Regions from separate parts of the Solibacillus sp. FSL R7-0668 genome, predicted to be linked through region 3. Evidence: a T-box and tRNA genes for the amino acid it is inferred to sense, from the RefSeq annotation. Region 3 holds a T-box; the other regions hold tRNA genes.
What was found. The T-box of region 3 lies ahead of serS (serine--tRNA ligase). A T-box ahead of a tRNA ligase gene usually reads a tRNA of that ligase, here a tRNA-Ser.
Positions count from the first base shown of each region.

Region 1: it encodes a tRNA-Ser, which carries the amino acid that the T-box ahead of serS (serine--tRNA ligase) is inferred to sense. The anticodon was not compared.
Region 2: it encodes a tRNA-Ser, which carries the amino acid that the T-box ahead of serS (serine--tRNA ligase) is inferred to sense. The anticodon was not compared.

Region 1 covers NZ_JBBOUU010000001.1:2,962,398-2,969,723, reverse strand. Annotated here, with positions in the region: gene MKX47_RS14860 (MBL fold metallo-hydrolase) at 1-47, shown strand, start outside; tRNA gene MKX47_RS14855 (tRNA-Val) at 629-704, shown strand; tRNA gene MKX47_RS14850 (tRNA-Thr) at 715-790, shown strand; tRNA gene MKX47_RS14845 (tRNA-Lys) at 799-874, shown strand; tRNA gene MKX47_RS14840 (tRNA-Leu) at 888-972, shown strand; tRNA gene MKX47_RS14835 (tRNA-Gly) at 1,016-1,090, shown strand; tRNA gene MKX47_RS14830 (tRNA-Leu) at 1,095-1,183, shown strand; tRNA gene MKX47_RS14825 (tRNA-Arg) at 1,205-1,281, shown strand; tRNA gene MKX47_RS14820 (tRNA-Pro) at 1,288-1,364, shown strand; tRNA gene MKX47_RS14815 (tRNA-Ala) at 1,372-1,447, shown strand; tRNA gene MKX47_RS14810 (tRNA-Met) at 1,474-1,547, shown strand; tRNA gene MKX47_RS14805 (tRNA-Ile) at 1,554-1,630, shown strand; tRNA gene MKX47_RS14800 (tRNA-Ser) at 1,650-1,742, shown strand; tRNA gene MKX47_RS14795 (tRNA-Met) at 1,875-1,949, shown strand; tRNA gene MKX47_RS14790 (tRNA-Asp) at 1,953-2,028, shown strand; tRNA gene MKX47_RS14785 (tRNA-Phe) at 2,038-2,113, shown strand; tRNA gene MKX47_RS14780 (tRNA-Gly) at 2,117-2,190, shown strand; tRNA gene MKX47_RS14775 (tRNA-Ile) at 2,206-2,282, shown strand; tRNA gene MKX47_RS14770 (tRNA-Asn) at 2,293-2,368, shown strand; tRNA gene MKX47_RS14765 (tRNA-Ser) at 2,380-2,470, shown strand; tRNA gene MKX47_RS14760 (tRNA-Glu) at 2,473-2,544, shown strand; gene MKX47_RS14755 (hypothetical protein) at 2,779-2,955, shown strand; gene MKX47_RS14750 (hypothetical protein) at 2,987-3,247, shown strand; gene MKX47_RS14745 (MerR family transcriptional regulator) at 3,912-4,667, shown strand; gene MKX47_RS14740 (1,4-dihydroxy-2-naphthoate polyprenyltransferase) at 4,722-5,642, opposite strand; gene MKX47_RS14735 (isochorismate synthase) at 5,887-7,269, shown strand; gene menD (2-succinyl-5-enolpyruvyl-6-hydroxy-3-cyclohexene-1-carboxylic-acid synthase) at 7,262-7,326, shown strand, end outside.
Region 2 covers NZ_JBBOUU010000001.1:2,970,399-2,977,724, reverse strand. Annotated here, with positions in the region: rRNA gene MKX47_RS14980 (16S ribosomal RNA) at 1-480, shown strand, start outside; rRNA gene MKX47_RS14975 (23S ribosomal RNA) at 696-3,623, shown strand; rRNA gene rrf (5S ribosomal RNA) at 3,685-3,800, shown strand; tRNA gene MKX47_RS14965 (tRNA-Val) at 3,810-3,885, shown strand; tRNA gene MKX47_RS14960 (tRNA-Thr) at 3,896-3,971, shown strand; tRNA gene MKX47_RS14955 (tRNA-Lys) at 3,979-4,054, shown strand; tRNA gene MKX47_RS14950 (tRNA-Leu) at 4,068-4,152, shown strand; tRNA gene MKX47_RS14945 (tRNA-Gly) at 4,196-4,270, shown strand; tRNA gene MKX47_RS14940 (tRNA-Leu) at 4,275-4,363, shown strand; tRNA gene MKX47_RS14935 (tRNA-Arg) at 4,385-4,461, shown strand; tRNA gene MKX47_RS14930 (tRNA-Pro) at 4,468-4,544, shown strand; tRNA gene MKX47_RS14925 (tRNA-Ala) at 4,552-4,627, shown strand; tRNA gene MKX47_RS14920 (tRNA-Met) at 4,654-4,727, shown strand; tRNA gene MKX47_RS14915 (tRNA-Ile) at 4,734-4,810, shown strand; tRNA gene MKX47_RS14910 (tRNA-Ser) at 4,830-4,922, shown strand; tRNA gene MKX47_RS14905 (tRNA-Met) at 4,990-5,064, shown strand; tRNA gene MKX47_RS14900 (tRNA-Asp) at 5,068-5,143, shown strand; tRNA gene MKX47_RS14895 (tRNA-Phe) at 5,153-5,228, shown strand; tRNA gene MKX47_RS14890 (tRNA-Gly) at 5,232-5,305, shown strand; tRNA gene MKX47_RS14885 (tRNA-Ile) at 5,321-5,397, shown strand; tRNA gene MKX47_RS14880 (tRNA-Asn) at 5,408-5,483, shown strand; tRNA gene MKX47_RS14875 (tRNA-Ser) at 5,495-5,585, shown strand; tRNA gene MKX47_RS14870 (tRNA-Glu) at 5,588-5,659, shown strand; gene MKX47_RS14865 (hypothetical protein) at 5,777-6,955, opposite strand; gene MKX47_RS14860 (MBL fold metallo-hydrolase) at 7,068-7,326, shown strand, end outside.
Region 3 covers NZ_JBBOUU010000001.1:25,587-32,912, forward strand. Annotated here, with positions in the region: gene asnB (asparagine synthase (glutamine-hydrolyzing)) at 1-1,761, shown strand, start outside; gene pdxR (MocR-like pyridoxine biosynthesis transcription factor PdxR) at 1,805-3,199, opposite strand; T-box leader at 3,350-3,564, shown strand; gene serS (serine--tRNA ligase) at 3,661-4,953, shown strand; gene MKX47_RS00095 (GNAT family N-acetyltransferase) at 5,019-5,450, shown strand; gene MKX47_RS00100 (hydroxymethylglutaryl-CoA lyase) at 5,539-6,390, shown strand; gene ltrA (group II intron reverse transcriptase/maturase) at 7,204-7,326, shown strand, end outside.

The sequences.
Region 1 (7,326 bases), 2.9 Mb from region 3:
TGGAAAGCGTACAGCGTGACGGACAAATAACATTTCGAAGCGTTTGAATTTGTGTTAATGTGATAATTATAAATTAATTAGAGAAAACTATATGTTTAAACAAAGGTTATTATCTACTGTTAAATGGAGGTCAGCAAGTCGTAAGCAGCTGTTTATTTTAGCTGATTACTAGTAGTTTTTGTTGTTTTCTTACTAGGAAAATGTTGAAATAAAAGGGCTTTAAAGGATAAGTGTACAATAGCAATTATTTTTTTAGGCGTCTAGGAAAATACGCCAATTTTGCACATCAGTAGGTTATACGGTCAAAAAGTAGGAAGAATACATAATTGTAAATTGAAACTAAAAAGGGGGTTTTAGTCTTCTTACAGACAGTTAAATAGTTAATGATAGAAATTTCTTTTATAAAAATGCAAAACAACTGTTGAAAAAAATGGGTATTCATATTAAAATTTCGTTATGCCAAGAAATCGTTTTCATTGGCTTATAAGGTTGTTTAATGGGAAACTTTGAAATAAATATAATTTATAAAAAAGATTTCAAAAAAACATTGCATTTTTTTATGAATACTGATATTATAAATCTTGTCCTTAAGTGAAAGGGCAGTTACGAAATGTAACAATATTACCCAGGAGGATTAGCTCAGCTGGGAGAGCACCTGCCTTACAAGCAGGGGGTCGGCGGTTCGAGCCCGTCATCCTCCACCATATCTAAAATGCCGGTGTAGCTCAGTTGGTAGAGCAACTGACTTGTAATCAGTAGGTCGAGGGTTCGACTCCTTTCGCCGGCACCATTTTTAGAGAGCCATTAGCTCAGTCGGTAGAGCATCTGACTTTTAATCAGAGGGTCGAAGGTTCGAGTCCTTCATGGCTCACCAGTAATTTGCTTTAGCGGGTGTGGCGGAATTGGCAGACGCACTAGACTTAGGATCTAGCGCCGCAAGGCGTGGGGGTTCGACTCCCTTCACCCGCACCATATAATTTCATAACTGTCAGATAAAAAATATCTTAAGCATTTTGCGGAAGTAGTTCAGTGGTAGAACACCACCTTGCCAAGGTGGGGGTCGCGAGTTCGAACCTCGTCTTCCGCTCCAAAATGCCGGGGTGGCGGAACTGGCAGACGCACAGGACTTAAAATCCTGCGGTGAGTGATCACCGTGCCGGTTCGATTCCGGCCCTCGGCACCATTTTTCAAAAAAAACGTTATAGCGCCCGTAGCTCAATTGGATAGAGCGTCTGACTACGGATCAGAAGGTTGTGGGTTCGACTCCTGCCGGGCGCGCCAGATTATCGGAATGTAGCTCAGCTTGGTAGAGCACTTGGTTTGGGACCAAGGGGTCGTAGGTTCGAATCCTGTCATTCCGACCATTATAATGGGGCCTTAGCTCAGCTGGGAGAGCGCCTGCCTTGCACGCAGGAGGTCAGCGGTTCGATCCCGCTAGGCTCCACCATAATAAATAACCAAAATAAAGATCCTGGCTACCTAGCTCAGCTGGCTAGAGCATTCGGTTCATACCCGAAAGGTCGTGGGTTCGACTCCCTCGGTAGCCATCTTAAGGACCTTTAGCTCAGTTGGTTAGAGCAGACGGCTCATAACCGTCCGGTCACAGGTTCGAGTCCTGTAAGGTCCACCAGTAAACATATAAACATCTCGGAGGTATACCCAAGTTCGGCTGAAGGGATCGGTCTTGAAAACCGACAGGCGGGTAACACCGCGCGGGGGTTCGAATCCCTCTACCTCCTCCATTTTAATTAAATAGTATTATCGCGGGGTGGAGCAAATCGCTAAACGAAGATAGCGATTAGCAGCAGCTTCAAAGAAGTGGCTGCCAACCAATTAAAACGTGAGGATACAATAAGACAAAGTGATATTATTATCGCGGGGTGGAGCAGTGGTAGCTCGTCGGGCTCATAACCCGAAGGTCACAGGTTCAAGTCCTGTCCCCGCAACCAAAAGGTCCCGTGGTGTAGCGGTTAACATGCCTGCCTGTCACGCAGGAGATCGCCGGTTCGATCCCGGTCGGGACCGCCATTTTTTTGTGGGTTTGTAGCTCAGTTGGTAGAGCATTAGATTGAAGCTCTAAGTGTCGGCGGTTCGATTCCGTCCAAACCCACCATATGCGGGTGTAGTTTAGTGGTAAAACCTCAGCCTTCCAAGCTGATGTTGTCGGTTCGATTCCGATCACCCGCTCCAGTTTTATAAAAAAGAGGGCCTATAGCTCAGCTGGTTAGAGCGCACGCCTGATAAGCGTGAGGTCGATGGTTCGAGTCCATTTAGGCCCACCATATAAATTATTCCGAAGTAGCTCAGTTGGTAGAGCATCCGGCTGTTAACCGGCAGGTCGCAGGTTCGAGTCCTGCCTTCGGAGCCATATGTATTTATGGGGACATACTCAAGAGGCTGAAGAGGCGCCCCTGCTAAGGGTGTAGGTCGGGTAACCGGCGCGAGGGTTCAAATCCCTCTGTCTCCGCCATAGGCCCGTTGGTCAAGCGGTTAAGACACCGCCCTTTCACGGCGGTAACACGGGTTCGAATCCCGTACGGGTCATACATAATTGAAAAATAAAACGCTAAGCAGATTTTTTTTGCTTAGCGTTTTTTAATACTCATAATAATAGAGGCGGTGATAGGCATGATAGAACGCTTGGCAATTTTTGATGAGCATTATCATAAAATTGGTGAGGCAATTCGAGATGAAGTACATGCTAAGGGCTATTGGCATGAAGTGTTTCATTGCTAGATAATAGAAAAAATAGCAGATGAGTGGAAGATCTATTTACAATTGCGTAGTAAGTTGAAAAAGGATTATCCCAATCAATTTGATATAACAGCAGCAGGGTATTTATTGGCGACAGAAACGGTTTTAGATGGTGTAAGAGAGCTGTATGAGGAATTGGGAATAAATATAGCTTTTGAAGAGCTAAAAGCGTTAGGGTGTCATTCCTTATACGATACATAATGAAAAAATTAAAGATTATGAGTTTGCGCATGTGTTTATTTATGAAATAACAAATGGATTGGATACATTTCAAATTCAAAGAGAAGAATTAGATGGCATATATTATATGAAATTGATGGATCTTTTTAATATAGCAAAAGATACCAATAAAAGTGCATTGGTGACAGGCTATTATTATCAGGGGGATGAAAAAGTGAGTGATAGTCAGGAAATTAGCTTAGCTGATATGCAGGCACTTCCTCAAGATTATTTGAAACCATTTATTGAAAAGCTTCAAACATTGTTAAAATAAAGAGCACAGACATGAAATAGCCAACTTCATGTCTGTGCTTTTATTAGTTAATCGGGATGGCGATTGTATCGTTTGGGTATGGCAAATAAGAAATGTATGTAACGGCCATGAAGTACCTGCATAATATTCTGCATAGCTACGCTTGATATGGAGGTTTCGGTATGATAGGCTATCAAGCCAGCTAAGCTTCCTGCTTGGATTCATTAGCTGAATTCATACCGATAGAGGCTCCATGTCAAGCGACGTGAGTAATGAAATAAAATACAGGAATTTGTATATCCTAAATGGCCCTAACCTACATAAGTTGATGGCCAAATCCATCGTTTTGTTGTTCGAGGAAGTACATATTTTAATAATTAATGTACTTGCTACATCTAGTGGTATCAAATAGCAATGGGCGCGTATGATTTTCATCACTATGATGGAAAACTTTCGTTGTTCGGAGCTGATTGTAACTTGCGTCGAATCAACATTATTTAAAACGTTTATAATCTTTAATTCTTTTGGTCCAACCATCGCTTCTGGAATTGAAGCAAAAGGAACGGTTAAATTCAATCTTCTATATGTGAGAGAATGAACCGACTAAAAAAGTTCAAAAAAGTTTTTATTTCGTATTGACCTTCACGTTACGTTACACTTTATAGTACTACGTAGAGGTGATGACATGCTTATTAATGAGTTAGTGAAACTATCGGGTGTGAGTGCACGCACGCTTCGATACTATGATGAAATTGGTTTGTTAAAGCCTTCAGTGGTGGAGCAAAATGGCTATCGTCAGTACAATCAATCGGATATTGATCGCTTACAGCAAATTTTGTTTTATCGCGAGCTTGATTTTAAGTTAGAGCAAATCAAGGGGCTGCTTGAGGATGAGAGCTTTGATGTGAAAGCAGCGCTTATCAATCAGCAGGCGCTACTGGAGCAAAAGAGAAATTATTTAGATGGTCTACTTGAAACAATTGAAAAAACAATCCAATCGATGGAAGGGGAAGTATCAATGTCAAACGAACAAAAATTTGAAGCATTTAAAAATAAACTAATTGAAGACAATGAGCAAGCGTACGGGCAAGAAATTCGTGAAAAATATGGGGAGGAAATGGCGAATGCAAGCAATCAGAAATTGAAGCAAATGACTGAAGCTCAATATGAAGCCAATCAACAGCTGGAACAGCAATTATTTGCTCGTTTAAAGGAAGCGTTGGCAAGCGGGGATGCCTCAACGGAAATTGCAATGGAGGTTGCGGAACTGCATAAGCGCTGGTTAAGCTTTCACTGGGCAAAATATACGAAAGAAGCACATGCTGGTTTAGCGCAAATGTATATTTACGATGAGCGATTTATCGATTATTATGACAGCCGAGTTGGGCAAGGGGCAACGCAATTTTTAGCTGATGCCATTGCAGTTTATGCAAAACTATAAGATTATAAAAAAAGCTGTTCAAGGCGTAATAAACGACGCCCCGAACAGCTTTTATTAATAAAATAAATACGAAGCTAATAGTCCAATTGCTAATAGGAAACCAAATATCGTATTTGTTTGCGCCGTGTATTTCATGGCAGGCATAACTTCTAATGGTTTTTCCTTCGCGCGGAATAGTTTGACCGCTTCAATAGGCTTCTTCGCACTTAGAAATACGAGTAATGCCCATGGTGTTAAGTCGCCAATGACAACTAAGCCGATAATCCATACATAAGAAACAATAAAGAACGCCGCTAAAATCGTGACGGCATTACGACGTCCAACTAAAATAGCCATTGTTTTGCGCCCGCCTTCTGTATCGCCTAAGATGTCACGAATATTATTCGATAGCATAATCGCCCCGACTAAAATCATACTAGGTACTGAAATAAGGACCGCCTCTAGTGTGACATCTCTTGTTTGAATGAAAAAGGCAATTAGCACAATCCCCATGCCCATCACTGCCCCGGAAACAAGCTCGCCAAACGGAGAATATGCAATTGGGTAAGGACCACCTGTATATAAAAAGCCAATGAGCATACATACAAGCCCAACTACAACTAACCACCAAGAAGTCATGGCACAAATATAAAAACCAAGTAGCATGGCAAGGAAGTAAAAGGTTAAGGCAATGCCCATAATCGTTTTTGGTGCGACGCCGTGACGAACAATTGTCCCGCCAATACCAACGGAGTGTTCGTTGTCTAGGCCAAGCTTATAGTCATAGTATTCATTAAACATATTCGTTGCTGCCTGAATGAGCATACTTGCAAGGAGCATGGCGAAAAATAGCCCGAAATTAATCGTTTCATAATTGACTGCAAGAGCAATCGCTGTACCTAAAAGTACAGGAACAAAAGAGGCAGTTAATGTATGGGGACGCGTTAAATGCCACCAAACTTTAAAGCCTTTGTCCGCTTCAATGACCTTTGTCATAGTAAAAACTCTCCTAACTTCAAATCAATCTTTCATCATTGTATCGAAAAAGAAACAAAAAGAACAGAGTGAAGCGTGAATACATGTAACGTTTGTACGAAAAATGGTATGATAGGAAAGGTATTATTTATAGAACGAACGCAAATAAAGTGAGCAAATAGTTAAAAAATTTAATGTGTTTTTGAAATAAAAAACGCAACTTGCATCATACTAGTGAATTTGCAACATGACGGAGGGAATTTTCATGCAACACAAGTGGTACAATGCCACTGAAATCGAAGTAGGCTCGAATTCAAAGCAGATTTTTTATATGGAAACAATCGAAGTTAGTCGCTTATCGGCACTGGCATTTTTTGCTGCAGGCGAGGCGAAGTATAAAGGGCAACGAAACTTTTGGCAAAACCGTGAGAAAACTTTCACATTAGTCGGTTTAGGACATGCCTATATAATTGAAAATAATGAAGGTACCAAGCGTTTTGAGCAGGTGGAAAACGAGTGGAAACAGTTAACAAGTCAAATTGTGCAAGAAGACCAGCATCTGCAACCAATATTGTTTGGTGGTTTTACATTTGACCCACAAAACGAAGTAGCGGGGGAATGGGCGAATTTTCCTCAAAGCTATTTTACAGTGGCAACGCATCAATTAGTGATTCGCAATGACCAAGTATTTGTGACAATCAATCTTATTACAAATGAAGCCAATAGTGCACAAACATTTGAAACATTACGTAAAGAGCGTGATGAATTAATTCATGCTGCGCAAGTGAAGGAAGTCAAAACTTATGCGAAGCCAACAATGATCAATTACGCAGAACCCTTTAAAGAAGAATATTTACAATCAATCGATCAGGTGACGACATTAATTAAAGCTAATGAGGCGCAAAAGGTAGTGATTGCGCGTTCTTTAGCATTACAATTTGAGGAAGCGATTACATCTCCACAAATTTTATCGCATGTGGCACATGAGCAGCCAGAAAGTTACTTATTTGGCTTAGAGCATGAGGAGATGCTATTTTACGGAGCATCGCCAGAACGTCTAGTAAAGGTAAATAACGGACGTGCGTTCTCATCCTGTGTGGCGGGCTCCATTAAGCGCGGACAAACAGCCGAGCAAGATGAAGCATTAGGGAATAGCCTACTAAACGATGCGAAAAACCGTGGGGAGCATCATTATGTAGTAGAAATGATTACCGATACATTTGAAGAAAATTGTCGTGACGTCAAAATTCCGAATGGGCCGAAGCTCTTAAAAATCCGAGATATTCAGCATTTATATACACCGGTAGAAGGACAACTCAATGCCGGCGCAACGATTTTACAGCTTGTGAAGCATTTACATCCAACACCAGCACTTGGGGGCGTACCACGGGAAGCAGCTATGCAAATGATTCGCCAATACGAGCCGATGAACCGTGGACTCTATGCAGCACCGATTGGTTGGTTAGACGCAGATGGCAACGGGGAGTTCGCAGTGGCGATTCGCTCTGCAGCACTTGTACAAGACAAAGCTTATTTATATGCGGGTGGTGGCATTGTTGCTGACTCCAAGCCACAGTCAGAATACGAAGAAACGCTCGTGAAATTTAGACCGATGCTACGAGCGCTAGGGGGACAATTGCATGAATGAACGTGAAGTGCTATCCAATTATGTGTACCAAATTGTCGCGTCACTTGTTGCATCAGG
Region 2 (7,326 bases), 2.9 Mb from region 3:
TCGTCAGCTCGTGTCGTGAGATGTTGGGTTAAGTCCCGCAACGAGCGCAACCCTTGTTCTTAGTTGCCATCATTTAGTTGGGCACTCTAAGGAGACTGCCGGTGATAAACCGGAGGAAGGTGGGGATGACGTCAAATCATCATGCCCCTTATGACCTGGGCTACACACGTGCTACAATGGACGGTACAAACGGTTGCCAACCCGCGAGGGGGAGCTAATCCGATAAAACCGTTCTCAGTTCGGATTGTAGGCTGCAACTCGCCTACATGAAGCCGGAATCGCTAGTAATCGCGGATCAGCATGCCGCGGTGAATACGTTCCCGGGCCTTGTACACACCGCCCGTCACACCACGAGAGTTTGTAACACCCGAAGTCGGTGAGGTAACCTTTTGGAGCCAGCCGCCGAAGGTGGGATAGATGATTGGGGTGAAGTCGTAACAAGGTAGCCGTATCGGAAGGTGCGGCTGGATCACCTCCTTTCTAAGGATATATTCGGAAACCTTCTCTTGGAGAAGGGGCTCATTAACGTTTGCTGTTCAGTTTTGAAGGTTCATTCTTAGTTGAATGAAATACTTCAAAACTTTGTTCTTTGAAAACTGGATAAAACGACATTGATAAGTAATAAACAAACATAGATCAAGAAATTGATCGTGCAATATCCTTAAAATCTTACTTTTTAAGTAAGTTTAACTTTTGGTTAAGTTAATAAGGGCGCACGGTGGATGCCTTGGCACTAGGAGTCGATGAAGGACGGCACTAACACCGATATGCCTCGGGGAGCTGTAAGTAAGCTTTGATCCGGGGATTTCCGAATGGGGGAACCCACTATCTTTAATCGGATAGTATCTACACGTGAATACATAGCGTGATGAGGACAGACGCAGGGAACTGAAACATCTAAGTACCTGCAGGAACAGAAAGAAAATTCGATTCCCTGAGTAGCGGCGAGCGAAACGGGAAGAGCCCAAACCAAAGAGCTTGCTCTTTGGGGTTGTAGGACACTCTATACGGAGTTACAAAAGAATGATTTAGGCGAAGCGACTTGGAAAGGTCCGCAAGAGAAGGTAACAGCCCTGTAGCCAAAAAGTCATTCCCTCCAGAGTGGATCCTGAGTACGGCGGAACACGTGAAATTCCGTCGGAATCCGGGAGGACCATCTCCCAAGGCTAAATACTACCTAGTGACCGATAGTGAACCAGTACCGTGAGGGAAAGGTGAAAAGCACCCCGGAAGGGGAGTGAAATAGAACCTGAAACCGTGTGCCTACAAGTAGTTAGAGCCCGTTAATGGGTGATAGCGTGCCTTTTGTAGAATGAACCGGCGAGTTACGATTACGTGCGAGGTTAAGTTGAGAAGACGGAGCCGCAGCGAAAGCGAGTCTGAATAGGGCGAATTAGTATGTAGTCGTAGACCCGAAACCAGGTGATCTACCCATGTCCAGGATGAAGGTGAGGTAACACTTACTGGAGGTCCGAACCCACGTACGTTGAAAAGTGCGGGGATGAGGTGTGGGTAGCGGAGAAATTCCAATCGAACTTGGAGATAGCTGGTTCTCTCCGAAATAGCTTTAGGGCTAGCCTCGTGATGAAGAATACCGGAGGTAGAGCACTGTTTGGACTAGGGGGGCATCTCGCTTTACCGAATTCAGACAAACTCCGAATGCCGGATATTTATACACGGGAGTCAGACTGCGAGTGATAAGATCCGTAGTCAAGAGGGAAACAGCCCAGACCACCAGCTAAGGTCCCAAAGTAATCGTTAAGTGGAAAAGGATGTGGCGTTGCTTAGACAACCAGGATGTTGGCTTAGAAGCAGCCATCATTTAAAGAGTGCGTAATAGCTCACTGGTCGAGTGACGCTGCGCCGAAAATGTATCGGGGCTAAACGATTCACCGAAGCTGTGGATGCATACCGTTGGTATGCGTGGTAGGAGAGCGTTCTAAGGGCGTTGAAGTCAGACCGGAAGGACTGGTGGAGCGCTTAGAAGTGAGAATGCCGGTATGAGTAGCGAAACATGGGTGAGAATCCCATGCACCGTATGACTAAGGTTTCCTGAGGAAGGCTCGTCCGCTCAGGGTTAGTCGGGACCTAAGCCGAGGCCGATAGGCGTAGGCGATGGACAACAGGTTGATATTCCTGTACTACCTCCCCACCGTTTGAGAAATGGGGGGACGCAGTAGGGTAGGGTAAGCAGAGCGTTGGTTGTCTCTGTTCAAGCAGTAAGGTGTGTGCGTAGGCAAATCCGCGTACTGTAACATTGAGCTGTGATGACGACTCCGTATGGAGGAAGTTCCTGATCTCACACTGCCAAGAAAAGCCTCTATCGAGGTGGGAGGTACCCGTACCGCAAACCGACACAGGTAGTCGAGGAGAGAATCCTAAGGTGTGCGAGAGAACTCTCGTTAAGGAACTCGGCAAAATGACCCCGTAACTTCGGGAGAAGGGGTGCTCTTGAGCGTGCAAGCGCACGAGAGCCGCAGTGAATAGGCCCAGGCGACTGTTTAGCAAAAACACAGGTCTCTGCAAAACCGTAAGGTGACGTATAGGGGCTGACGCCTGCCCGGTGCTGGAAGGTTAAGAGGAGTGGTTAGCGCAAGCGAAGCTGCGAATTGAAGCCCCAGTAAACGGCGGCCGTAACTATAACGGTCCTAAGGTAGCGAAATTCCTTGTCGGGTAAGTTCCGACCCGCACGAAAGGCGTAACGATCTGGGCACTGTCTCAACGAGAGACTCGGTGAAATTATAGTACCTGTGAAGATGCAGGTTACCCGCGACAGGACGGAAAGACCCCGTGGAGCTTTACTGTAGCTTGATATTGAATTTTGGTACAACTTGTACAGGATAGGTAGGAGCCAGAGATCTCGGAGCGCCAGCTTCGAAGGAGGCGTCGGTGGGATACTACCCTGGTTGTATTGAACTTCTAACCCATGCCCCTTAGCGGGGTAGGAGACAGTGTCAGGCGGACAGTTTGACTGGGGCGGTCGCCTCCTAAAAGGTAACGGAGGCGCCCAAAGGTTCCCTCAGAATGGTTGGAAATCATTCGCAGAGTGTAAAGGCATAAGGGAGCTTGACTGCGAGACCTACAAGTCGAGCAGGGTCGAAAGACGGGCTTAGTGATCCGGTGGTTCCGCATGGAAGGGCCATCGCTCAACGGATAAAAGCTACCCCGGGGATAACAGGCTTATCTCCCCCAAGAGTCCACATCGACGGGGAGGTTTGGCACCTCGATGTCGGCTCATCGCATCCTGGGGCTGTAGTCGGTCCCAAGGGTTGGGCTGTTCGCCCATTAAAGCGGTACGCGAGCTGGGTTCAGAACGTCGTGAGACAGTTCGGTCCCTATCCGTCGTGGGCGTAGGAAATTTGAGAGGAGCTGTCCTTAGTACGAGAGGACCGGGATGGACACACCGCTGGTGTACCAGTTGTCTTGCCAAAGGCATCGCTGGGTAGCTATGTGTGGACGGGATAAGTGCTGAAAGCATCTAAGCATGAAGCCCCCCTCAAGATGAGATTTCCCATTACGCAAGTAAGTAAGACCCCTGAAAGACGATCAGGTAGATAGGTTCGAGGTGGAAGTGTGGCGACACATGTAGCTGACGAATACTAATCGGTCGAGGACTTAACCACATGTTTACGAACATCAATGAAACGTTTATCCAGTTTTGAAAGAATGAATCTTTCAACTTAATCTAGTGATGATGGCAAAGAGGTCACACCCGTTCCCATACCGAACACGGAAGTTAAGCTCTTTAGCGCCGATGGTAGTTGGGGGTTTCCCCCTGTGAGAGTAGGACATCGCTAGGTTATTACCCAGGAGGATTAGCTCAGCTGGGAGAGCACCTGCCTTACAAGCAGGGGGTCGGCGGTTCGAGCCCGTCATCCTCCACCATATCTAAAATGCCGGTGTAGCTCAGTTGGTAGAGCAACTGACTTGTAATCAGTAGGTCGAGGGTTCGACTCCTTTCGCCGGCACCATTTTAGAGAGCCATTAGCTCAGTCGGTAGAGCATCTGACTTTTAATCAGAGGGTCGAAGGTTCGAGTCCTTCATGGCTCACCAGTAATTTGCTTTAGCGGGTGTGGCGGAATTGGCAGACGCACTAGACTTAGGATCTAGCGCCTAACGGCGTGGGGGTTCGACTCCCTTCACCCGCACCATTAAATTTTATAACTGTCAGAGTAAAAATATCTTATGCATTTTGCGGAAGTAGTTCAGTGGTAGAACACCACCTTGCCAAGGTGGGGGTCGCGAGTTCGAACCTCGTCTTCCGCTCCAAAATGCCGGGGTGGCGGAACTGGCAGACGCACAGGACTTAAAATCCTGCGGTGAGTGATCACCGTGCCGGTTCGATTCCGGCCCTCGGCACCATTTAAATTAACTAAGTATAGCGCGCCCGTAGCTCAATTGGATAGAGCGTCTGACTACGGATCAGAAGGTTATGGGTTCGACTCCTGTCGGGCGCGCCAGATTATCGGAATGTAGCTCAGCTTGGTAGAGCACTTGGTTTGGGACCAAGGGGTCGTAGGTTCGAATCCTGTCATTCCGACCATTATAATGGGGCCTTAGCTCAGCTGGGAGAGCGCCTGCCTTGCACGCAGGAGGTCAGCGGTTCGATCCCGCTAGGCTCCACCATAATAAATAACCAAAATAAAGATCCTGGCTACCTAGCTCAGCTGGCTAGAGCATTCGGTTCATACCCGAAAGGTCGTGGGTTCGACTCCCTCGGTAGCCATCTTAAGGACCTTTAGCTCAGTTGGTTAGAGCAGACGGCTCATAACCGTCCGGTCACAGGTTCGAGTCCTGTAAGGTCCACCAGTAAACATATAAACATCTCGGAGGTATACCCAAGTTCGGCTGAAGGGATCGGTCTTGAAAACCGACAGGCGGGTAACACCGCGCGGGGGTTCGAATCCCTCTACCTCCTCCATTTTAATAAAATGGATAAGTTTATATAGCCTCGAAGTGGAACAAATAGCTAAAAGTAATAGTATTATCGCGGGGTGGAGCAGTGGTAGCTCGTCGGGCTCATAACCCGAAGGTCACAGGTTCAAGTCCTGTCCCCGCAACCAAAAGGTCCCGTGGTGTAGCGGTTAACATGCCTGCCTGTCACGCAGGAGATCGCCGGTTCGATCCCGGTCGGGACCGCCATTTTTTTGTGGGTTTGTAGCTCAGTTGGTAGAGCATTAGATTGAAGCTCTAAGTGTCGGCGGTTCGATTCCGTCCAAACCCACCATATGCGGGTGTAGTTTAGTGGTAAAACCTCAGCCTTCCAAGCTGATGTTGTCGGTTCGATTCCGATCACCCGCTCCAGTTTTATAAAAAAGAGGGCCTATAGCTCAGCTGGTTAGAGCGCACGCCTGATAAGCGTGAGGTCGATGGTTCGAGTCCATTTAGGCCCACCATATAAATTATTCCGAAGTAGCTCAGTTGGTAGAGCATCCGGCTGTTAACCGGCAGGTCGCAGGTTCGAGTCCTGCCTTCGGAGCCATATGTATTTATGGGGACATACTCAAGAGGCTGAAGAGGCGCCCCTGCTAAGGGTGTAGGTCGGGTAACCGGCGCGAGGGTTCAAATCCCTCTGTCTCCGCCATAGGCCCGTTGGTCAAGCGGTTAAGACACCGCCCTTTCACGGCGGTAACACGGGTTCGAATCCCGTACGGGTCATACATAAATGAAAAGTAAAACGCTAAGCAGATTTTTCTTGCTTAGCGTTTTTTATATTGAAAAAATGATAACAAGTCGTATTGCGGCTAATTTCTACAAATTACCGAGAAAATCATCTTAAATTGTTAGGTAGAAAATATTATTATCTATTTTTAAATCAATGAAAGGAAGCTGGAGAGAGGCTATTATCACCTGATTTTGAACGATTATCGGCTTCTCTGTCGTGTAAAGTTCTAGTCGAGTGATTTGCTTAAAATTGTCTGCAAAAGTTGTTTTTATAGGCTGTGAAATTGTATAGGGCGTGATTCCATTTAATATTTTGATGAAATTAAAATGGATGGCTTCGCTATTGTGTATTGTAATATTCATTGGGTCAAAGGCTACAGCTGTTAAAGTACCAGTAATAACAAGTTTATATCCAATCGATTGGTCAAATTGTTCAAAGTCAGATTGCTTTAAATCACTAACTTTTTGAATAATCATTTTTGATAATTGGTTGTAACTTGGTAGCGATATATTGGATTGTACATTTGGAAAAAAGGATTCGAAAAAATCGAATAAGCTATATTCTGATTGGATAAATTGCTGATGCCAATCTGTTGCATAGCGATCAAGAAGTAAGCACATAGCAAGACCAGTACTGTAACAACTTTTACGGATATGTAAATGGCTTTCGAAAGCGTCAGTTAGAATGTATAAACTTTTTTCAATATACTGTTCGTATTTGTCTGCTGCAATGTCCTGGAATGCCTTATTTTCGATATAATATGCAGGACCTTCAATTGTTTCAATGGCAGCTTCATAGATTGTTTCTTGAGGAAATAGTGTGATTCGGACCTTTCTAAGGGCGATGAAGTCATATAGAGCAGCAAGCTGGTCAAATTGCAATGCTTTGTATAATGCCTTTTGTTCTTCAATACGTAATGAAATATTATTTTCACATAATAAATAATCTAAGCCTATTAATTCGTCAGGAAAGCGTGTTTCACCATAAGAATATTGATAGCCATGAAATAATTCGTGGATAAGCACAGCATACATATCTTCAAATGTAGAAAATAGCTGTTCATCGACGATTGCGGTTGGATATTGATCGAATAAAATAAGCGTACAGGCGTTAAATTGGTCTGTTTTAGTTATTGTAATATAGTTATCTCCGTTACAGCGTGGATGATTAAATAATGTAACCTCCAGTTCGTTATAAATGGCATAGGCTACAGGTTTAAAATTTGGCCAGAAATTATGTAGGCGTGCTGTGGAGACATATTGCTGAATTGTAGATGGAATGGCAGTCATTAAATTACTCCTTTTCAAATAGGTTTTATAACGATATACTTTTGTTCAATAATAACTGACTTTTTGAAAATTATAACAAATATAGCTTTTGAAAAATAGAGGAGGTATAGCGATGTGCGCAGTTTTTGAATGTAAGGCTAAAAAAGTATATCCTATTATTTATCCAATACGGTACGGACAAATGAATAATATTAATTGTTATCTATATGAACATCAGAATAAGCTGACATTGATAGATGCGGGGATTGATTCAGCTGAATATCAGATTTTTTTTGAAGAACAGCTTGCTACATATGGTTTAAACATAATGGATATCGAACAAATCATTTTGACCCATCATCATGTTGATCATATTGGTATGGTTAATAAAA
Region 3 (7,326 bases):
GCTCATATGACGGAATCAATCGCACATCGCGGACCAGATGGTGATGGTCATTTTCTATCAAGGCATGCGCTTTTAGGTCATAAACGGTTAGCAATTATTGATTTGGTGACAGGTGCGCAACCGATGACAAAGGGTGCCTTTACAATTGTTTATAATGGTGAGGTATACAATGCGAATGAGCTTCGTGAACAACTACAGCAATTAGGCCATCACTTTTTTTCAACATCGGATACAGAAGTGATATTAGCCTCCTATATCCAGTGGAAGGACCGCTGTGTCGATTATTTAAATGGTATTTTTGCCTTTGCCATTTGGGATGATGAGAAGGAGCAATTGTTTTTGTGCAGGGATCGCTTAGGTGTGAAGCCATTGTTTTATGTGGAGCTGGGTACAGGGCTATTATTTGCTTCAGAAATTAAAGCATTACTTGCACATCCATTTGTAAAGGCAGAGGTGGATAGTGATGGGCTGGCGGCGCTCTTTAGCTTAGGACCATCTCGGATACAGGGACATGCAATTTTTAAAGGGATTAAGGAATTAAAGCCAGGATTTGCATTATATAGAGATCGTGAAAAGTGCAGTAGTTGGCGCTATTGGGATATTGAAAGTATGGAGCATCGGGACAATGAACAGCAAACGATTGAGCGTGTACGGCAATTAGTAACAGATGCAGTATGCCGACAGCTAGTAAGTGATGTACCCATTTGCACCATGCTTTCCGGTGGGCTTGATTCGAGTATTTTAACAGCTATCGCAGCCAAACAACTTTCTGAACGGAATCAAGCACTAGCAACTTACTCCGTAGCCTATGAGGGGAATAATAATCATTTCCAAACAAATGCTTTTCAAACAACACAAGATGAATATTGGATAGAAAAAATGCAACAACACTTTGGCACAAAGCATAGGCAAATCGAATTACAGCAAAGGCAGCTTGTCGATGCTTTAACAGATGCGATGCGTTTAAAAGATATGCCAAGTATGGCTGATATTGATAGTTCACTGTACTTATTTTGTAAGGAAATAAAAAACAACCATGTTGTCGCATTATCGGGTGAATGTGCGGATGAAGTATTCGGTGGGTATCCATGGTTTTATGGACAACAACAAGCCTCATTCCCCTGGCTACGTGCAACCAGTGAGCGAGAAGGGCTGTTAAAGGCTAACTGGCAACAGAGACTACGTTTAGCTGATTATCTACAAAATGCGTATGAAGAAGCAATCACACAAATGCCGTCATTTGTAGGGAATGAAGCACAACGGAAACGTCAGCAATTATTTTACTTAAATAATCAATTCTTTATGCAAACTTTATTAGAACGTAATGACCGGATGTCGATGGGAGCGGGTGTAGAGGTGCGGGTGCCCTTTGCGGATCATACCATTATTGAGTATGTGTGGAATATTCCTTGGGAAATGAAAAATAGTGGTGCAATGGAGAAAGGGATATTGCGTCAAGCATTTCGTGAGGTGTTGCCAAAGGAAGTTGTAGAACGTAAAAAAAATCCGTATCCGAAAACATATCATCCGCTTTATACAAAGCTGGTGTCTGAACGTTTAGCAGAAAATTTGCAGCACAAGAATTCCGTATTGCATGAGCTATTTGAACGAGAGCAGTTGGATCAGTTAATCGCAAGTGGTGGAAAGTCGTTTCAAGTGCCGTGGTTTGGCCAGTTGATGGCGGGTCCCCAATTATTAGCATACTTAATTCAAGTACATGAATGGGTAGAACATTATCGAATTAATATTATTTCCACATGAAGAATCACCTATTGTGAAAATACAATAGGTGATGGAGGTGATGCTATTTTTTAGAAATCTTCCAAACGGTCATTAAATGATGCAATTTCGTTTCAATTTCATCAAGGTCTAAATAGCCAAAGCCTAATAGAAAGGAGCGCTTAGTAGGTTGCTTAGCGGTTAAATAGTAGTTGGATAGCGGCATAATATAAATACCATGTTCGCGCGCGATTGTTTGGAGCGTTAACTCGGAATGCTCATGATCAAACGAAATTAACATATTCGTCCCTGCTGCATCTCCTGAAATCGTTATTTGTGGATAGTAGTTTGCGAATACATCGATGCATTTATCATGCTTTTTGCGATAGGTTTTCCGCATTCGATTTAGGTGCTTTGCAAAATGCCCATCCTTCATAAAATTAGCTAAAATATGCTGTTCAAAGCGTGGAACCGTTGATGAATAATAATTAAAATGCTCCTGATAGCGATAAACAAGTGCTGGGGGTAATACAAAATAGGCAACGCGCAATGAAGGCATAAGTGATTTCGTAAATGTACTCAAATAAATGACACGATCATTGGTATCTAAGCCTTGCAGTGCAGGAATTGGTTTTCCAATATAACGAAATTCACTATCATAATCATCTTCAATAATATAGCGGTTTTCAGTTTCTGCGGCCCATCTTAAAAGTTGTGTACGTCGATTGGCTGACAAAACAGCACCAGTTGGGAATTGATGAGATGGAGTGACATACACAATGTTGGCATTGCTATTTTGAAGTTGCCCGATTATGAGCCCGTCTTGGTCCACATCAATCGGTATGGCTACCTGCTCAAGTTGTGCTCTTGGTATAGGCGAGTAGCCAGGGTTTTCGAGGGCTAATCGCATATTGCCGCCAAGTAGCTTTAAAATCATCGGCAATAGCTGCTCTGTCCCAGAACCGATGACGATTTGTTCAGGCAGACACTTGATGCCACGTGATTGATGAAGATAGTTGGCAATTTCAATGCGCAGTGCAAGCTCTCCTTGGCGTTCCCCAGTTTGAAGAAGATGCTTAAAGGGTGTATCAAGGACGTCTTTTGCGTACTTACGCCAAATGGTAAACGGGAAGGCGTCTTCATCAATTTTGGCTGTAGAAAAATCAGACGTGAAAATAGTTTTTGTTGCGGCCTGCTGTGGAGGTAATACAGATGCTACCTCACGAATGGGTAATGAATCGACTTCCTCCACGAAATAGCCGATGCGTGGCTTGGACATAATATATCCCTCTGCAAGTAGCTGCGCATAAGCAAGTTCCACGGTTGTTTGGCTAATATTGAAAAATTCAGCGAGTTCACGCTTGGACGGAAGACGTGAACCGACATCGAGCTGTTTAGTTGTAATGGCATTTTTAATACCAATATAAAGTTGTTCATAGAGTGGAATCGTTTGTTCTTTATCGAGTTGGAAAAATAGCATGAACAGTCCTCCTTAACTGACTTGGTACAAATGTTCAATTTAATGATAATGAACAATGTTAGCGATGTATAGTGTTTTAGCTGAAATGCGTTTACTAAGCAAAACTTGCATTAATGTATTGTTTATAGTACAGTAAATTTAAATTTATAAATGAATTCGATGATAGGAAGTAGTAGCAAGCACGTCTTTTCAAAGAGAGTCAGCGGCTGGTGGAAGCTGATAAAAGCACTTGTGAATCCGTCCTTGAGATGCCTTTTTTGAAATGAAGTAGATTAAGGCCGGCTTACCAAAGTCGTTATAATGTAAGTGGAATAGAGTCTTTCTATTCAATTAGGGTGGCAACGCGGGTAGCTCTCGTCCCTTTTATGGGATTGAGGGCTTTTTTGTGTTTACTGCGCTAATAGATTAACGTGCGAAAGTGCTCGGGATCATCAATTTCATAAACTTTAGGAGGAATAATTATGTTAGATATTAAACGTGTCCGTGAAAATTTTGACGGCGTAAAGAAAATGCTTCTTACACGTAACGAAGATTTAGGCAACTTAGACAACTTTGAACCACTTGATAAGAAGCGTCGTGAGTTAATCGCAAAAACAGAGGAATTAAAAGCTGAGCGTAACAAAGTATCAGAGCAAATTTCTGTCATGAAGCGCAATAAGGAAGATGCAACAGAAGTCATTGCGCGTATGCGTACAGTTGGTGATGAAATCAAAGCATTAGATGTAGAGCTAAATGCGATTGAAGAAGAATTCAAAGATATGATGATGCGTTTACCAAATATTCCACATGAATCTGTGCCGGTTGGTATGGAAGAGGATGATAATGTTGAGGAATACACTTGGGGTGACGTACCGACATTTGATTTTGAGACAAAAGCGCACTGGGATATCGCAAAGGATTTAGATATCGTAGACTTTGAGCGCGGTGCAAAAGTTACCGGCAGCCGTTTTTTATTCTATAAAGGATTAGGTGCACGTTTAGAGCGTGCGTTAATCAACTTTATGATGGACTTGCATTCTGACAAGCATGGCTACACAGAAATGCTACCACCGCAAATCGTAAACCGCGATTCTTTAACAGGGACTGGTCAATTACCGAAGTTTGAGGAAGATGTATTCAAGCTTGTGCGTGAAGAGGAAGAAATGGATTATTTCTTAATTCCAACAGCGGAAGTACCGGTAACAAACTATTACCGTGATGAAATTTTAGCAGCAGACGTATTACCACAGGCATTCTCTGCATACAGCGCCAACTTCCGTTCAGAAGCAGGCTCTGCAGGTCGTGATACACGTGGCTTAATCCGTCAGCACCAATTCAACAAAGTAGAATTAGTACGCTTCGTGAAACCAGAAGAATCTTATGAGCAATTAGAACTGTTAACAGGTCATGCCGAAAAAGTATTGCAGCTATTAGGCTTACCATACCGTAAATTAAAAATGTGTACAGCAGACTTAGGCTTTACAGCGGCGAAAAAATACGATTTAGAAGTATGGATTCCCGCACAAGATATGTACCGTGAGATTTCTTCTTGTTCAAACTTTGAAGATTTCCAAGCGCGTCGTGCCAACATCCGTTTCCGTCGTGAAGCCGGTGCAAAACCAGAGTACGTGCATACATTAAACGGTTCAGGACTTGCTATTGGTCGTACAGTAGCGGCGATTTTAGAAAACTACCAAACAGCTGATGGATCAGTCGTAATTCCAGAAGCATTACGTCCATATATGGGGGGCGTAGAAGTTATTTCAGCAAAATAATGAACTGTACACCAACTTGTTTTTACAGCAGGTTGGTGTTTTTTCAAATAAAGGAGGATGCTTAAATGGAATTTCTATTATTTGAACATACGTTTCCAGCTAAATATTTAGCAAGCTTTCATGAGGTGCATGAGGCGGTTTTCGCGAGTATCTTTAATGATCAAAAATTAATCGATAAGCCGAATCTGCTTATGATTCTGGCGGTAGAAAAGGAGCGTGTTGTAGGCTTTAAGCTAGGCTATGAACATCCGGATGGTGTATTTTATAGCTGGCTTGGTGGCGTGCATCCTGATTTTCAACAACGGGGTATTGCCGCTAACTGTATGGAAATGCAGCATTCTTGGTGTAAGGAACAGGGTTATCAGCGCGTTCGTACATATGGTCGTAATGAAAAAAGGGCGATGCTGATTGTCAATTTAAAGGCTGGCTTTGAGATTGTCAAAACATTCGTTGATGACAAAGGCCGTCATAAAATAGTCTTTGAAAAGGATTTGTAAGGATAATTAATTTACGCGCCAATTAAAATTTGTTATATTCTAGAAAATTAACGTATTTTCGTATGCATTTTAGTGAGGGGTGTTGAATATGCATTTTCCGAAGCAGGTCGAAATTATCGAAGTAGGTCCACGTGATGGTTTGCAAAACGAAGCAACATTTGTCGCAACAGAGCAAAAAAAACAGTTCATTGAAAAGCTTGCACAAGTTGGATTTAAACGGATAGAAACAGCCTCTTTTGTTCATCCAAAAGCAGTGCCTCAAATGGCAGATGCTGCTGAAATAGCGACATATAGCAAAGAGCTCGGTCTAATATTTTTAGCACTAACTCCAAATATTAAGGCATTAAATCGCGCAATCGAAAAAGGTGTTCCGCAAATTGCCGTTTTTGTTGGGGCAAGTGAAACGTTTAATGAAAAAAACATCAATCGTACAATTGCGCAGTCGCTTGAGGAGTGTGTTGAGCTGTTTCAACTTGCGAAGCAGCACCAATTATTTATTCGCGGCTATGTGTCAATGTGCTTTAGCTGTCCGTATGAGGGGGCTGTATCTTATGAGCAGGTGAAGAGTGTTGTTGGCCATTTTGTCATGCATGGAGTGGATGAAATTTCAATTGGCGATACGAATGGGCAGGCTAACCCGCATATTGTGTATGAGCGATTCACTCAACTAAAGGAGGATTTCCCTAATACAGAATTTGTAGCACATTTCCATGATACAAATGGCTTTGCCTATGCCAATATCATCTCGGCTTTACAAGCGGGGGTAACAAAGTTTGATAGTTCGGTAGCAGGGCTTGGTGGCTGTCCATTTTCACCAGGGGCAACGGGGAATGTTGCGACAGAAAAGGTTGTACAGCTATTTCATGCAATGGGGATTGCAACAGGGATTGATGAGGAGAAGCTAAAGGAAGCCGTACAGTTTGCGAAAACGCTGCGTTAAAAAGCAGTGTTTTTCCGTAAAATAAAGTGACCAAACGACGGTTTGGGAATGTTATACTTCAACTAACGGGGCAGCGCGACAAGTTTTGTTTTAAACACTAATGTGTGAAAAACAAGGGATTTCTTTAGAAATCCTAACTTTATAACCGAGGATAGGAATGACAAAACCATGTATTTTGAAACTATCCCATTAATACTCCTGCATGCGTCATAATGGACAGATTATGGGGTTTGAAGCTCAGGTGAAGTCGGCAGAACAAAGGCTGTAGCCATTCCTCTCGGAAAAGGTATGCCAATGGATATGCCGGATGGCTGAAAAACTAAATATGGTGAGAATCTTCTTGTAGAAAAGAACAGACGAACCTCCGAATGTACGGGTCTAAAGTTAGAGCATAAGGAAACTTGTGTACCATCCAACGATGGGGTGAGCGACGTGAAGTAAAAATTGCTTCTATGAAACACGTTATACCGAACAATGGCGGTATCCAGCTCACAGGCTTACAGGAGGCACCTAAGTTTAGAAAAAAAATAGCTAGGTTATAAGGGACTTGGAAAATAAGGAACGTTGAATCAAGGGCTGTCACCCGAAACGGTTGCTATAAGCCTCATGGCGAAATGCATTTGTCCTTATGAGGGTAGGGGTACGACCAGTGAAACCTCTGTAATGGAGTTGGAGGAACAGCCCCAAGTCTAGCGATAAGTAATAATTATTTTTCAACTGTGCATTGCACCGGTCGGGTAAGAACGTGGGAACATCACTTCAAAGAGGAATGATGCCACAGTGCAAGCTCTACGATATTGGGATTATTACGGAATGACAGACATCTTTACAGACCTACATGAACGAGCTAAAAACAAAGAATCGTTCCATCAGCTATACGACATCATCACGTCGAGGAACAATATTTTATTAGCGTATCGAAAAATCAAGTCAAAT